Regions from separate parts of the Bradyrhizobium zhanjiangense genome, predicted to be linked through region 2. Evidence: riboswitches for the same ligand, from Rfam matches in the RefSeq annotation. Region 2 holds a riboswitch; each other region holds the start of a gene.
What was found. A riboswitch is a leader RNA that binds a small molecule or an ion and turns the genes downstream of it on or off. The one in region 2 is predicted to bind cobalamin.
Positions count from the first base shown of each region.

Region 1 (4,810 bases), 3.5 Mb from region 2:
TTGGCACGATGCGGTTGCCGCGACCTGGTCGCAAACGATCGCAAATCATCTCGCCGGCGAGGGCAAGGTTGCGCTGCTGATCTGGGGCGATCCTTCGCTCTACGACTCCTCGCTACGCATCGCGCGGCGGCTCGATCCCTTGCCTGATATCGAGGTCGTGCCCGGCATCACCTCAATCCAGGCGCTGTGCGCCGTGCATGCGCTGCCGCTCAACGACATCGGCGAGCCGTTCCTAGTCACGACGGGGCGGCGCTTGCGCGAAGGCGGCTGGCCGCAGAGCGTCGATACCGTGGTGGTGATGCTCGACGGCGGCACGGCGTTCCAGTCGCTCGATCCGGCTGGGCTTCAGATCTGGTGGGGCGCCTATCTTGGCATGCCCGATCAGATCGTCATGTCCGGCGCGCTGGCCGAAGTGGGCTCGCGTATTGTCGCAATGCGGCAGGAAGCGCGCGAGCGGCATGGCTGGATCATGGACAGCTACATTCTCAAGCGCACGCGTTAAGCGAGGCAGCATGCTCCCCGAATGGATCTACCAACAGTGTCCCGAGATCTCCGCGCATCATCGCGAGGCAGCCATCGCGCGTCAGGCGCAACTGACAAAGCCGACCGGCGCGCTTGGCCGGCTCGAGCAACTCGCGATCGAGCTTGCGGGCCTGCAAGCGACGGAATCTCCTCGCGCCGCGCGCGTGCCGATCATCGTCTTCGCCGGTGATCACGGCATCGTCGCGCAGGGCGTGTCGGCCTATCCGCAAGCGGTCACCATCGCGATGATGGCGAATTTTGCCTCTGGCGGCGCCGCGATCTCGGTGCTGGCGCGTGAGCTTGGCTCCAGCCTGGAGGTGGTCGACGCCGGCACGCTGGCGCAGGAGGAGATGGCGGGCATCGTCACCGACAAGCCGCGCTCTGGCACGCGCGACTTCAGCGTGGAAGCTGCCCTCGAACCTGCGGAACTGGCATTCGCGTTTGAGGCCGGTCAGCGCGCGGTTGCGCGCGCAGCAGCCAATCAGCCCGATCTGCTGATTTTCGGCGAGATGGGCATCGGCAATACCACGACCTCGGCAGCGATCGCGGCGAGCCTGCTCGGCATCAGTGCCGAGGAGATCGCCGGCAGCGGCACCGGCATCGATGCGGCCGGCCGTGCGCACAAAGCGCGGGTGATCGATGCCGCGATTGCGCGCCATGGCATTGCAGGGGCTTCGCCCGAAAACATCCTATGCGCGGTCGGCGGCCTCGAGATCGCGGCGATCTCAGGCGCGATCATTGCAGCTGCGCAGCGCCGCATCCCTGTATTGATCGACGGCTTCATCGTGTCGGTGGCGGCGCTGGCGGCGGTGCGGATCAACCCGTCCTGCCGGCCGTTCCTGCTGCCGTCGCATCAATCGGCAGAGCAGGGGCATCGGCTGGTGCTGCGTGCGCTGAACGTGCAGCCGCTGATCAGCCTCGATCTCCGGCTCGGCGAAGGCTCCGGCGCCGCGATCGCGCTGCCGCTGGTGCGGTCGGCTTGCGCGCTCCACAACGGCATGGCGACATTTGCGCAGGCCAATGTGCCGGACCGTCCGGCCTGATCCGGCTCAGGCCATCCGCTGATTGACGGAAACGACGCGCCACCCGGTCGCGAGCCGGTCGATCCGGGTGAGCGACAGCGGATCGATCACGAAGCGCAAGGCGGCGTGCGGTGTCAGATCCAGCGCGATGCAGAGCGCAGCGCGGATCGTGCCGGAATGCACGACGAGCGCTGCGGAGCCCGCGCCGATCCGCGAGAGCCCAAGCCGGACGCGCGTGACCTGATCCTCAAAGCTCTCGCCGCCCGGCGGACGTCCGCGCGCCGGATCGCTCCAGAATTGCGCATAGGCCTCGTCGCCAGCCGCGTCGATCTCGTCATGCCGACGGCCGGTCCATGCGCCAAAATCCTGTTCACTGAATTCGGGCATCAACTCGGGCGCGAGTCCCAGCGCCTGCGCGGTCTCGACCGTGCGTCGCGACGGGCTGGCATAGCTCGCGGCGCTTCGCGGCAGGCACTGCCGCAGTACCTGCAATTGCGCGCGATCGCCGAGATTGGCCGGCGCGTCAGCCGGATGGATCGTCCCCGCGACGCCGTCGACCGGTGCATGCCGTATCAGCCAGAGGAAGGTCTCGCCTTCCATGCTCATCTCCGAGGAAGTTGGTTGCTGTGGCAATAACGCCGCAGCTTGCACATTGACTCTGTCTTGATCGTAATCCTAGATGGCTTCGACGGTTTCCCCGAGAGGGGATGAAAAGGGAATGCGGTGCGGGGAAATTGTCCCCAATGCCGCGGCTGCCCCCGCAACTGTAAGCGGTGAATCCTTCGTCAGAAGCCACTGGGTCCTCGGTCCCGGGAAGGCGACGAAGCGGTCACGACCCGCGAGCCAGGAGACCTGCCGTCAGCCGTGGTCACACGCGAAGATGTCGGTCGGGGAGTACAGACATTCGGCTTCATCGGACGGCTGATTAGCCAGGGTGAGACCTCGTTCGCTGTGACGTGCCACTGACGTCATACCGAGGTTTCGAACCGTGTCTTTCATCCATATTGTCCGACCGCGCCGCTTCCTGCTTGCCTCCGCGGCGCTCACATCCTTTGCCGTTTTTGATCTGCCCGTGGCGCTGGCGCAGCAGGCCCGCGAACCCCTGCCGCCGGTCGAGGTGTCGCCGGCGCAATCCCGCAAGCAGGCCAAGCCGGCGGGCCGGGAGGCGCAGAGCGCCCGCCGTGCAGCTGCACGCAGACCGGCGGCCGCATCCGCAGCGCCCAAGCCTGTCGTGCCGGCCGCCGCGGCAGCAGCGCCGCTCAACAGCAATGCGGTCGCCGAAAGCGCTTCGCGGCTCGGCCTCACCGTGCGCGAGACGCCGGCGACCGTTGAGGTGATCTCGGCCGAGACGATGCGCGAGCAGGGCTATCGCACTGTCTCCGAGGTGGCGCAGGGCGCAGTCGGTGTCACCTCCGGCGACAATCCGGCTGAACCTTCGGCCTTCTCGATGCGCGGCTTCACCAACAGCCAAATCAACACGCTCTACAACGGCATTAAGATCGGTCCGCAGAACATGACCTCGCGGATCGCAGATACCGCCAATCTGGAGGCGGTGGAATTCCTGAAAGGTCCGGCCTCGCTGATCTCGGGCGAGGGCGCCGCCGGCGGTGCCATCAACTTCGTCACCAAGCAGCCGCATACCGGACCGATCCGGAATGAAGCTGACTTCTCCTGGGATTCCCTGAACTCGTTCCGCGCCCATTACGGTTCCGGCGGCAGCACCAACGTGCAGGGGCTGGACTATCGCTTTGACATCAGCCGTTCCACGCTCAACGGCTTTGCCGACGATACCAATGTCAAGACGTTCGACACGTCCGGCCAGCTCAATTACCGCATCTCCGACAGTCTCAAGATCTGGGGCGCGATCGAGTACCGGGAGGATCGTTCCAAAGCCTATTGGGGCGCGCCGCTGGTGCCGATCGCCTTCAGCGGCTCGCACGCGACGAGCGGCATCGTCTCCGGCAATTACGTCTCGAACTACAACGGAACCAATCTCGGTGCCGTCACCATCGATGATCGTACCTTCAACACCAACTACAACGTCCTCGACAACCGCAACGTCGCGCAAGAGGTGTGGCTGCGCGGCGGTTTCGAGCTGAAGCTGGCGCCCGATCTGACGCTGAAAAGCCAAGCCTATGGCTTCGGCGCAGAGCGCACCTGGTTCAACAACGAGATCGAGGCGTTCAATTCCACGACGAACATGGTCGATCGTGAACGCTTCTATGTCGCGCACAGCCAGCGGCTGGTGGGCAATGTCACCGACCTGCTCTGGGATGCGAACATCGCTGGCTTCGACAACCGGCTGGTCACGACTCTCTCGTCAAGCTATCTCGATTTCGTCAGGCCGGGCGCGGCGAACTTCCCTGGCGATTCCGTTTCGCTCGTCGATCCCAACCGCGGCTTTTACGGCCCGCTCACGATCCAGCAGCAAACCGCGCGCATCGACAACGAGGCGCTGTCGTTCGAGGACCGGCTGAAGCTGACACGTACCTTCGCTCTGATCGGCGGCCTGCGCGTCGAGCATATCGGGCTCGACCGTAACTCGACCGATAAGAACGGCCTGGAGAAGGCTGGCTTCCCGTTCACCAAAGACTGGGCGCCGGTGACGGGACGCATCGGCTATACCTGGGAGGCTGTTCCTGGCCTGACCTTCTTCAGCCAGTACGCCACCGGCGCCGACATCGCAGCCAACAACATCTTTCTGCTCGGGCCGACCCAGCCGCTCGACCTGACAACCGCGCGCACCTATGAGACCGGCGTCAAGCACCTGTTCTGGGACAACAGGGCGGAGTGGTCGTTTTCCGCCTACGACATCGTGCGCAAGAACGTCTATGCCGCAGCTGGCGGCATGCAGCTCAACATCGCCGGACGGCAGGAGTCGAAGGGCGTGGAGCTCGCGGCGGCCGTGCGCCCGATCGACCCCCTGCGTCTCTGGGGTAACATCGCCTATGTCGATGCGCGCTACGCCGACTACAACTTTGTCGGTGGCTCGTTCTCCGGCAATACGCCGCCGAACGTGCCGCGCATCGTGGCCAACGCCGGCGCATCCTGGCGCTTCTTCACGCCCTGGCCGGTGGAGCTCGGCATCACCGGCCGCCATGTCGGCGACCGTTACAACACCGATGCCAACGTGGTGACGATGAAGGCCTATACCGTCGCCGACGTCTATGCCTTCGTCGACATCCCCAAGACGGTGTTCAATGCGGTCGACCAGGCTCGCTTGACCTTTCGCGTCCGCAACATCACCGACAAGCGCTACGCAATCT
Region 1 is NZ_CP022221.1:6,339,228-6,344,037, reverse strand. It holds gene cobF (precorrin-6A synthase (deacetylating)) at 1-502, shown strand, start outside; gene cobT (nicotinate-nucleotide--dimethylbenzimidazole phosphoribosyltransferase) at 513-1,565, shown strand; gene XH85_RS30525 (histidine phosphatase family protein) at 1,572-2,144, opposite strand; cobalamin riboswitch at 2,217-2,418, shown strand; gene XH85_RS45435 (TonB-dependent receptor) at 2,533-4,810, shown strand, end outside.
Region 1: another riboswitch for cobalamin. It lies ahead of XH85_RS45435 (TonB-dependent receptor); the one in region 2 lies ahead of metE (5-methyltetrahydropteroyltriglutamate--homocysteine S-methyltransferase).

Region 2 (4,810 bases):
TGCCGGGGCTGCTAACACTGCCCCATTACCCTATTAACCGGTTTCGTCGCGGCACTCGATCCGGCGTGCCGCCTCGGCGTCGGAATGCTCACGCTCTTGCGGGTGCCAGTCAGTCGCGCGATGCGCGGTTCGCGCCCCGGATCGGGCTTGAGCTCGAAGCATCTGCAGGCCCGGTCCCGTGAAGATTGGCATGGAGAGCTGGTTCTCTCGCAAATGGTGTCCTCCCACTGCGTGGGGTGCGCCGAGGTCAAGCCACTTCTCGCAAGACGGCACGCGCCGCTGAGCTCGACTCCTCGCAGAAAGAGTCGGAGGTAATCGTGCTCCCCATTTTTTTGATGGCCGGCTGAAGGCCGCGGGAAAGGCTCGCGACTGTTCAACGCGTAAACACCGGAGATTTTAGAGCTGATATGTCTTGCCGTTTCTCTGAGGCATTCGGCTTTAAGGAGCTGCGGCGCGATCTTGCTCTGCGCGATCATTTGCCGAGGCCTTTCGCTCCCCTCTACTCTTCCCGTTCCTTTGGCTCCAAGTGAGAGAACCAGGAGCCAGGAGGAAAAGCCGCGATACGCTTGGCAAAGGAGGATTGCGGCTCCCAATCTTGTCCTTCGCTCTTCTCGAAAGTGATGACCCCGTTGTATGTAAAATAACGGGGCCCTGGGATATTACAGTTCACCACAAGCAAAACGCGCCACAGATCACCTTTCTCGGTCGGCTTGTCATTCTGCTTCGGCAAGTAGTCCACTCCAACTGGATCAACGATAGTGCAGCGGCCCTGCCGCAGAAGATCGCCGAGCCGGCCTTGCGTGGTCGTCACAAAGTTGAAGTTGGCCGGGTCATGCAGAAAGCCAAGATTTGCGTCCCTTTCGCCATCCTTGACTTCACTGGCGATCAACGAGAGCGCGAAGGCGCGCCAGCCCAATTCCATCGGCTTTGCGTAGGGCGAAGCAAGTTCAATCGTCCCGTCGAGTGCGACCTTCCAGGTGATAACGTACTCTTCGTCTGATTTATCATCCCGGTGCCTGGTCCAAGAAACGAAAACATGTTCATTTTGGTCAAGTTCAGCGACGCCCCACATTCGAGGGACGAACTGTGCCACCTTCGAGGCGTTGGAGATAACTTGTTCTATTGTCTCACCGTCTTGCGCTCGCCACTGTGACTTGAATCTTTGGATAAGAGGGCTGTCGTTTTCGATAGGGGGGCTGTCGTTGGCGCGAACAGTGTTGCTCGTCGCAGCCAGCCCGGCCAGGCAGATCAGGGATCGACCGAGCCAAAGCCATAGCGCGCGTCTTCCTGACGTTTTCTTCATAACCGTCGGCCTATTCGGTCTCATCCACACGTCATTCCAGAGCGGGCAACCTTCAACCTGTTATGCGCGAGCGCAAGAAGTTAGCGGCGACGCGACGGGGCGACCACTGGTTTCCCGTGCGAGCAGGCGCTCCCCTCTATGTCACGCGCCGCTAACTTCACTGCCACCGACAGCCTCAATTTGCTGTGCTGGACATGCCCAGCAGGAGGACTGGGCATGCAGAGGACGTGCATTCTTCGTGCCAGATAATAGACGGCAATTCGCACCGGTTTTGTGTCCTCTTTGTCGACTTTCCGACTGGCGCATGTCTCGATGTTTCCGTTCAACCTCTCCAGCGCGGCTTATGCATCCCCGTCACGCACCGGATGTTCGACGGCACAGCGGAACGCCTCGGTGCCAAGTTCCTGATGAGAAGTGGCAGCCCGTTTGCCGTCATTGAACCGTGTCGTTCGGTTATCGTTGCCGGAATGTGGGCTTTCGATCTCTGCCGTGGCTTCGGGCACTTTCGGCCAAGGGGCCATGGCGCGCCCTTTCGCGACGTGCGGCGCTCCGGAAGTCGAGAACAGCCTCAGTCGGGCGCGCTTTGTACTCGATGGCGAACGACGCCAAGCCGATCTTCGCCGAGCATTTGGGGTGTGGCTAGCACCGCAAATCAAACGTGCTGCCCGGGTATGTTGCTGGCTTATCCAGATGTCTTGGGCCTATTCAACACGGATCCTGTTGGTCGAGAAGGTGGCTGGATGGCGCACGTGCTCGAAAAACCGCTGGGAAGCTGGGACGGGCGACAATGCGTTCTGCCCTCGAGGCAGCAGTCCCGACCGCGCAAGCCGCATTTGTCCGTTCCACCGATCTGGCGTGCACCCCGCGGGCAGCTGCGATGCTCATTGCGATATCGCTGATTGGAGAGCGCTTCTACATCATCTCAATGATAGAGATGCACGGTCATTCGCGTAGCAGATGTCGCAGCATCAGCTTGAGACAGAATCTGGGAGGTTGACGGAAGACTTCTCTTGCCGATAATCCAGGTCGTCGAGGTTCTCCGGTTTCCATTTGATCCGGAGCTAAGAGGGAAGCCGGTGAAAATGCCGGCGCTGCCCCCGCAACTGTGAGCGGCGAGCCGCTGTCCAACGATGTCACTGAAGCCTGCGCGGCTTCGGGAAGGCCGGACAGCAGCGATGACCCGCGAGCCAGGAGACCTGCCCCGACAAAATATTCGTCCACGGGCGGGGTGTCCCGGTGGTGCGCCAAGCAGCCGTCGCACCGCGCGACTTCCCCTGCCTGCGTCCGCCATGGCCTTTGCTCCCAACATGGGGTTAACGCTATGTCTCTTCTCTCCCTTCCTGTTGCCACGCTCGGAACGCCACGCATCGGTCCAAGGCGCGAGCTCAAACTCGCTCTAGAAAGCTACTGGGCCGGAAAAAGCAGCGAACAGCAGTTGCTCGAGGACGCAGCTGGCCTGCGTGCCGCGAACTGGGCTCGTCAGAAATCTATCGGCGTCACGGTCATTCCATCGAACGATTTCTCGCTGTATGACCAGGTGCTCGACACAAGTGTCATGGTTGGCGCCATCCCGGAGATCTACGCCTCGAAAGACGAATCCGTTTCGCTCAAGACATACTTCGCCATGGCCCGCGGTTCACAATGCGACGACCAGGAAGCGAGTTGCGGTCACGGACCGCGCGGATTTGGCGCACCCGCGCAGGAGATGACCAAGTGGTTCGACACCAACTACCACTACATGGTCCCCGAGTTTCACAGGGGACAGACTTTCAGGCTATGCTCTCGCAAGCCGATCGAGGAGTATGAGGAAGCCAAGGCCCTTGGCTTTCAGACCCGCCCTGTCCTGATCGGGCCGGTCACATTCCTAAAGCTCGGCAAGAGTCCCGATCCCACGTTCCAGCCACTCTCACTGCTGGATGAACTGATACCCGCGTATATCGAGGTTCTGCAGGAATTGGCCAAACGTGGGGCAAATTGGGTTCAGTTCGACGAGCCCTGCCTGATTCTCGATCTGGAGGAGGGGGCGCGAAAATCTTTGCGACATGCCTATGACCGGCTCGCCAAGGAGGGGCCGGCCATCAAGATCATGGTTGCCAGTTATTTCGGAGACCTCGGCGACAATCTCGACACCGCCTTGAGCCTGCCAGTTGCCGGGCTGCACCTCGATCTGGTTCGAGCGCCACAGTTGTTGCACCAGATTATCGCTGGCGGCCGAAGTGATCTCGTCATGTCGCTCGGTGTCGTCGACGGTCGGAATGTATGGCGGTCGAATTTGTCGTCGCTGCGCCAGCAGCTCGAACCCGCGATTGCGAAGCTTGGCAAGGATCGTGTACAGATTGCCCCATCCTGCTCGCTGCTTCATGTGCCGGTCGATGTTGAACTCGAGACCGGTCTCGCTTCCGACGTCAAGAGCTGGCTTGCTTTCTCGGTCCAGAAGATGCGGGAGCTTGCGATCCTAGCGCGGGCACTTGCGGGCGACCAGAATGTTGCGCTAGCTCTTGCCGAGTCGGAACGTGCCGCGACTGTCCGCCGGTCTTCGCCGAAAATCCGTGATGCCAATGTCGCTGTCCGGATGACAGCGATCGACCAGACCATGCGTCGGCGCGCGAGCCCATTTGCCCGTCGTGCCGAGATCCAAAGAAATCGTTTCGGACTACCGGCTTTTCCAACCACGACGATCGGGTCGTTTCCGCAGACCACAGAGGTCCGGAATGCCCGTGCGGCGTATGCGCGAGGCGCGATAAGCGACGAGCAATACGACAGGTTCCTCAAGGAGGAGACTGCGCGCGCCGTACGTTGGCAGGAGGACATCGGTCTTGACGTCCTCGTGCATGGCGAGTTCGAGCGCAATGACATGGTGCAGTACTTCGGCGAGCAACTCGCCGGCTTCGCATTTACCAGGAACGGATGGGTGCAGTCGTACGGCTCGCGCTGCGTCAGGCCACCGATCCTGTTTGGCGATGTAGTGCGGTCGAAGCCTATCACCGTGGACTGGTGGCGCTACGCGCAATCACTAACGAAGAAGCCGATGAAGGCGATGTTGACGGGACCGGTGACGATCTTGAACTGGTCCTTTGTTCGCGATGATATTCCCAGAAGCGAGGTCTGCCGCCAGATTGCGCTCGCGATCCGAGACGAAGTCCGCGATCTCGAGAATGCTGGTGCGACCATGATCCAGATCGACGAAGCTGCACTCCGCGAAGGATTGCCGTTGCGTCGGTCGGAGTGGGCGGCTTATCTCGACTGGGCCGTCGATTCCTTTCGCATCTGTTCATCGGGCGTCGCCGATCAAACGCAAATTCATACACATATGTGCTACTCGGAGTTCAACGACATCATCGGTGCAATCGCTGCAATGGACGCGGATGTCATCTCGATCGAGACATCACGCTCGAAAATGGAACTACTCGACGCGTTCAGGAACTACGAATATCCAAATCAGATCGGGCCGGGTGTGTACGACATCCACTCTCCACGCGTTCCCGAGACGGGTGAAATGAAGGAGCT
Region 2 is NZ_CP022221.1:2,882,041-2,886,850, forward strand. It holds gene XH85_RS13390 (nodulate formation efficiency C protein) at 500-1,303, opposite strand; cobalamin riboswitch at 2,319-2,521, shown strand; gene metE (5-methyltetrahydropteroyltriglutamate--homocysteine S-methyltransferase) at 2,625-4,810, shown strand, end outside.

Region 3 (4,810 bases), 3.5 Mb from region 2:
GAGATCAGACAGCAAGGCCTCGACCGAGGCCAGCGCATCGAGACCGACCGCATGCGCGATCTGGTGCGGACGTCCCGGATAGTTCGAGAGCACGATCGCCAGACGCTTCCTGGCGGCCGGCGTCTCCGCGAGCCGCCGCCAGGCGGCAACGCGCGCGGCGATGACCTGCACCCGCTCCTCATCCGCGCGATGGACAAGATGCGAGAATTGCAGATCGGGATCGCGCATCCCAGCGGATTTGAAGCTCACCACGCCCGCGAACAGGCGACCGTCGACCTCGGGCAGCACCACATGCATCGCGAGATCGCCGGGCGACAGACCACGGAGCGAGGTGGCCCAGTCCTCACGCCGCGCCGTCGAGAGCGCGACCTGGAACACCGGACATGATGCGGTATCGAACGGCGTCGTGCCGTCATCGCCCATTGCCGAGAACGCCGTCGCATTGACGATCGCGGCCGGAGAATCTTGCGCGAGATGCGCGCGCAGCCAATCGGCAACGCCCGCGGCCTTCAGCGAGGTGACGAAGACACCATAAGCGTCAAAGCCCTTCTCGCGCAGCGCGGCGATCAAGGCATCGACCGGGCCGGTGTCCGCAGCAGTGAGATAGGAGCGATAGAACGTCACCAGCGCGCGAGGCTTCCCCTCGCCGCCCACCGGCGCAGCAATGACGCCACGCGCGGGATCGTAGAACCCCATCTCAGGCACGGTCATCTCGCCGACAACTGGCCCGGCATAGAGGCCCGAGGCCAGCGCGAGCTGCGCGATCGCAGCTTGCGCCGCGACCGGGCCGCCGGTGTCGCAGAGCACCTTGAGCCGGCGCAGCGTCGACACCGGCAAGGTCGAATACGCGTCCAGCCGCGTATCGTCGCGGCCATCGGCCGGCAGCACGGCCAGCACGATGTTACGGTCCTTGGCAAGTTGCTGGAGCGCCGCGAGACCATACGGCCAGTAGGACTCACCGCCGATCAGCCGCACCAGGATGCCACGCACCTGCGACAGCGTGCGTTCGATATAGGTGTCGACCGAGAGCGGATGACGCAGCTCCGCAAGATTGGCGAGCCGCAGCGACGGCAAGCTGTCGCGGCCGCGCCGCCAGCCGGCCGCGAACGCGGCAAGGTCGGAATCCGAATACGAGAGCACCACGAGATCGGCCGGGTCCTGGCCGATGTCCCTTGGCGTCGCGGTCTCCTCGAGACCGCGGCTCTCGCGGAAAACGACGTGCATCAGATGCCAGATCCTGAAAGACCAAGTCCTGACCTGATCGCGGCCTCGTCGATGTCGCCATGCTCGCCGATCACGACGAGCTTCGACTGCCGTACGCCGGCAGCCCAGGGCTTGTCGAACTGGTGTCGCACGCGCTCGCCGACCGCTTGCAGCAACAGGCGCATCGGCTTGCCCGCGACCGCGATATAGCCCTTGGCACGCAGCACGTTCTGCTCGCGTGCCAGGCGCTGGATGGAGGCGACCAGCGCATCGACATTAGACACTTCCGGAAGATCGATCACGACCGAGGCAAAATCGTCGTGCTCATGCTCCTCCTCGCCGTCATGATGCGAGGGGCGCGCGGCAAGATCGTTTTCGGCGGCAGCGCCGAGACCGAGAATGACGCGCGCATCGATCGCGCCGTCGGTGACGGGCAACATCGGCACGCGGCGCGGCATCTCGGCCGTGATCGCCGCCTTGGCCGCTTCGATACCCGTGGCGCCCGCAAGATCGGCCTTGGTCAACAGCACGATGTCGGCACAGGCGATCTGGTCCTCGAACACTTCCGACAGCGGCGTCTCGTGATCGAGGTTTTCGTCGGCCGCGCGCTGCGCTTCGACCGCAGCGGGATCCGGCGCGAAGCGGCCAGCAGCGACGGCTTCGGCATCGGCCAGCGCGATCACACCGTCGACCGTGATGCGCGAGCGGATCTCCGGCCAATCGAACGCCTTCAGCAGCGGCTTTGGCAGCGCCAAGCCCGAGGTCTCGATCAGGATGTGATCGGGCCGCACTGGGCGCGCCAAGAGCTGCTCCATGGTCGGAATGAAATCGTCGGCGACGGTGCAGCAGATGCAGCCATTGGCGAGCTCGACGATGTTCTCCTCCGGGCAATTGGCGTCGGCGCACGACTTCAGGATCTCGCCATCGACACCCTCGCTGCCGAACTCGTTGACGAGCACGGCGAGCTTCTTCCCGCCCGCATTGGCAAGCAGATGCTGGATCAGTGTCGTCTTACCGGAGCCGAGGAAACCGGTGACCACCGTAACCGGGACTTTTGCGAGCGAATTCATTCGGCGGCCTCCGGCACGACGGCGATGGGGGGAATGCGCGCAAGCGATTGCTTGCGGAAGATTTCGGGACGGCTGCGCCAGGGCACGAGGCCGTCGGGCGCGGCCGCATAGGCCGCAGCGCCCGCGATCACGTCGCGCGCATTCGCATCCGACAGGCGGCCATAGACGTAGGACCAGCGGCCGGGCGCGCTGAGCGCGACTGAGCAGCCCTGGCTGCAGGCGGACAGGCATTCAACGGGAACCACGCTGACGCCATCGGGCACGCCGGCGTCCAGGATCGCGCCATGCAGCCGCTTGCCTGGCGTCGTCTCGCCCTGGCCAAGTGTCTCGCCGGCACGGCAGGTAATGCAGACGTGAAGTGTGACCGTCATCGCCTCTTCCAGAATAAACAGCGGGAGGCGAAGAGGCGCACGAACCACTTTTCAGGGGCCCGTTTCCCCGTCGCGGAACACCCCGTCCGCCGGTCCAAAATCGTCCGCGCTGGCAGGTCTCCCGGCTTGCGGAGCAGGGTCTTGCCCTTCGATCCCCGCCTTCCCGATCCCCTGGGGGATCAGTGGCTTCGGGCATCTCTCCGGTCACGGTCGCGGGGGCGGCTGCATTTTGGACCCAAATCTTGCCGATTCGGACCCTATCGCATTCCCTCTTCGCCTGTCATAGGACAGGAACCAACGCGGGCCCACCATTTGCCGCTGGCCGCCACTTGTCAAGCCGAAGGACTGGTACGATGACGCCTGAACCGGAGACCCAAACGGGCGAGGAAACCGACGCCCGGCACGCTGCGAAAATGGCGAAGAAGAAGGCCGCCCGCGACAAGATCATGGCGACCAAGAGCGGCGAAAAAGGCCTCATCATCGTCCACACCGGCGCCGGCAAGGGCAAGTCGTCCTCCGCCTTCGGCATGATCGTCCGCTGCGTCGCCCATGGCTTCCCCTGCGCGGTGGTGCAGTTCATCAAAGGCGCCTGGGACACCGGCGAGCGGCGCCTGCTCACCGGTCATTTCGGCGATCTCTGCCAGTTCCACGCCATGGGCGAAGGTTTCACCTGGGAGACGCAGGACCGCGCCCGCGACATCGCCGCCGCGCGCGCCGGCTGGGAGAAGGCCAAGGAGCTGATATCAGATTCCAATCTGCGCATGGTCGTGCTCGATGAGATCAACATCGCGCTGCGCTACGACTATCTCGATATCGCCGAGGTCGTCGAATTCCTCACCACGCAGAAGCCGCCGATGACGCATGTCGTGCTCACCGGACGCAACGCCAAGGACGAGCTGATCGAGATCGCCGACCTCGTCACCGAGATGACGCTGGTCAAGCATCCCTTCCGCTCCGGCATCAAGGCGCAGGCCGGCGTCGAATTCTGAGACGATCTCGCTATGGCGCGCGCGCTGATGATCCAAGGGGCCGGCTCGGACGTGGGCAAGTCGCTCATCGTTGCCGGCCTGGTGCGCGCCTTCACGCGCAGTGGCCTGCGCGTGCTGCCGTTCAAGCCGCAGAACATGTCGAACAATGCGGCCGTCACCGTCGATGGCGGCGAGATCGGCCGCGCCCAGGCGCTCCAAGCGCTCGCCGCCGGCGTCGAGCCGCACACCGACATGAACCCGGTGCTGCTGAAGCCGGAGACCGATGTCGGCGCGCAAGTTATCGTCCACGGCAAGCGCATCGCAACCGCCCGTGCACGTGACTATGCCGCGATGAAGCCCTCGCTGATGAGTGCCGTGCTGGAGAGCTTTGAGCGGCTGAAGGCACGCTCTGATCTGGTGCTGGTGGAAGGCGCCGGCAGCCCGGCCGAGGTGAACCTGCGCAAGGCCGACATCGCCAATATGGGCTTTGCGCGCAAGGCCGACGTGCCGGTGGTGCTGGTCGGCGACATCGACCGCGGCGGCGTCATCGCGCAGCTCGTCGGCATCAAGACGGTGATCGACCCCGATGATGCCGCGATGATCCAGGGTTTTGTCATCAACAAATTCCGCGGCGATCCCACGCTGTTCGATGACGGCTACAAGCTGATCGAAGCGAGGACTGCGTGGCGCGGTCTCGGCGTGCTGCCCTGGTTCGCACGCGCCGGCGAGCTGCCGGCAGAGGATGCGCTGGGCCTGCGCGATGCGCGAAAGCCGGGCCAATGCAAGATCGCCTGTCTCGCGTTATCGCGGATCGCCAATTTCGACGATCTCGATCCGCTCAAGCTCGAACCGGGCGTCGATCTCGTCATGGTGCGTCCGGGCGAAGCGATTCCTGGCGATGTCAGGCTCGTCATCATCCCCGGCTCAAAATCCACCCGCGGCGATCTCGCCTTTTTGCGGGCGCAGGGCTGGGACATCGATCTGCTCGCACATCACCGCCGCGGCGGCCATGTGCTCGGTCTCTGCGGCGGCTATCAGATGCTCGGACATAGAGTCGCTGATCCCGATGGCATCGAGGGCCCTGCGGGCGACACGCCGGGTCTCGGGCTGCTGGATGTAGAAACAGTGATGAGCCCGCAGAAGACGCTGACGCGTGTCGCGGCCGTGCATGCCGCCACCGACAAGCCGATCGAGGCCT
Region 3 is NZ_CP022221.1:6,355,675-6,360,484, forward strand. It holds gene cobN (cobaltochelatase subunit CobN) at 1-1,224, opposite strand, end outside; gene cobW (cobalamin biosynthesis protein CobW) at 1,224-2,273, opposite strand; gene XH85_RS30605 (DUF1636 family protein) at 2,270-2,644, opposite strand; cobalamin riboswitch at 2,739-2,958, opposite strand; gene cobO (cob(I)yrinic acid a,c-diamide adenosyltransferase) at 2,998-3,633, shown strand; gene XH85_RS30615 (cobyric acid synthase) at 3,646-4,810, shown strand, end outside.
Region 3: another riboswitch for cobalamin. It lies ahead of XH85_RS30605 (DUF1636 family protein); the one in region 2 lies ahead of metE (5-methyltetrahydropteroyltriglutamate--homocysteine S-methyltransferase).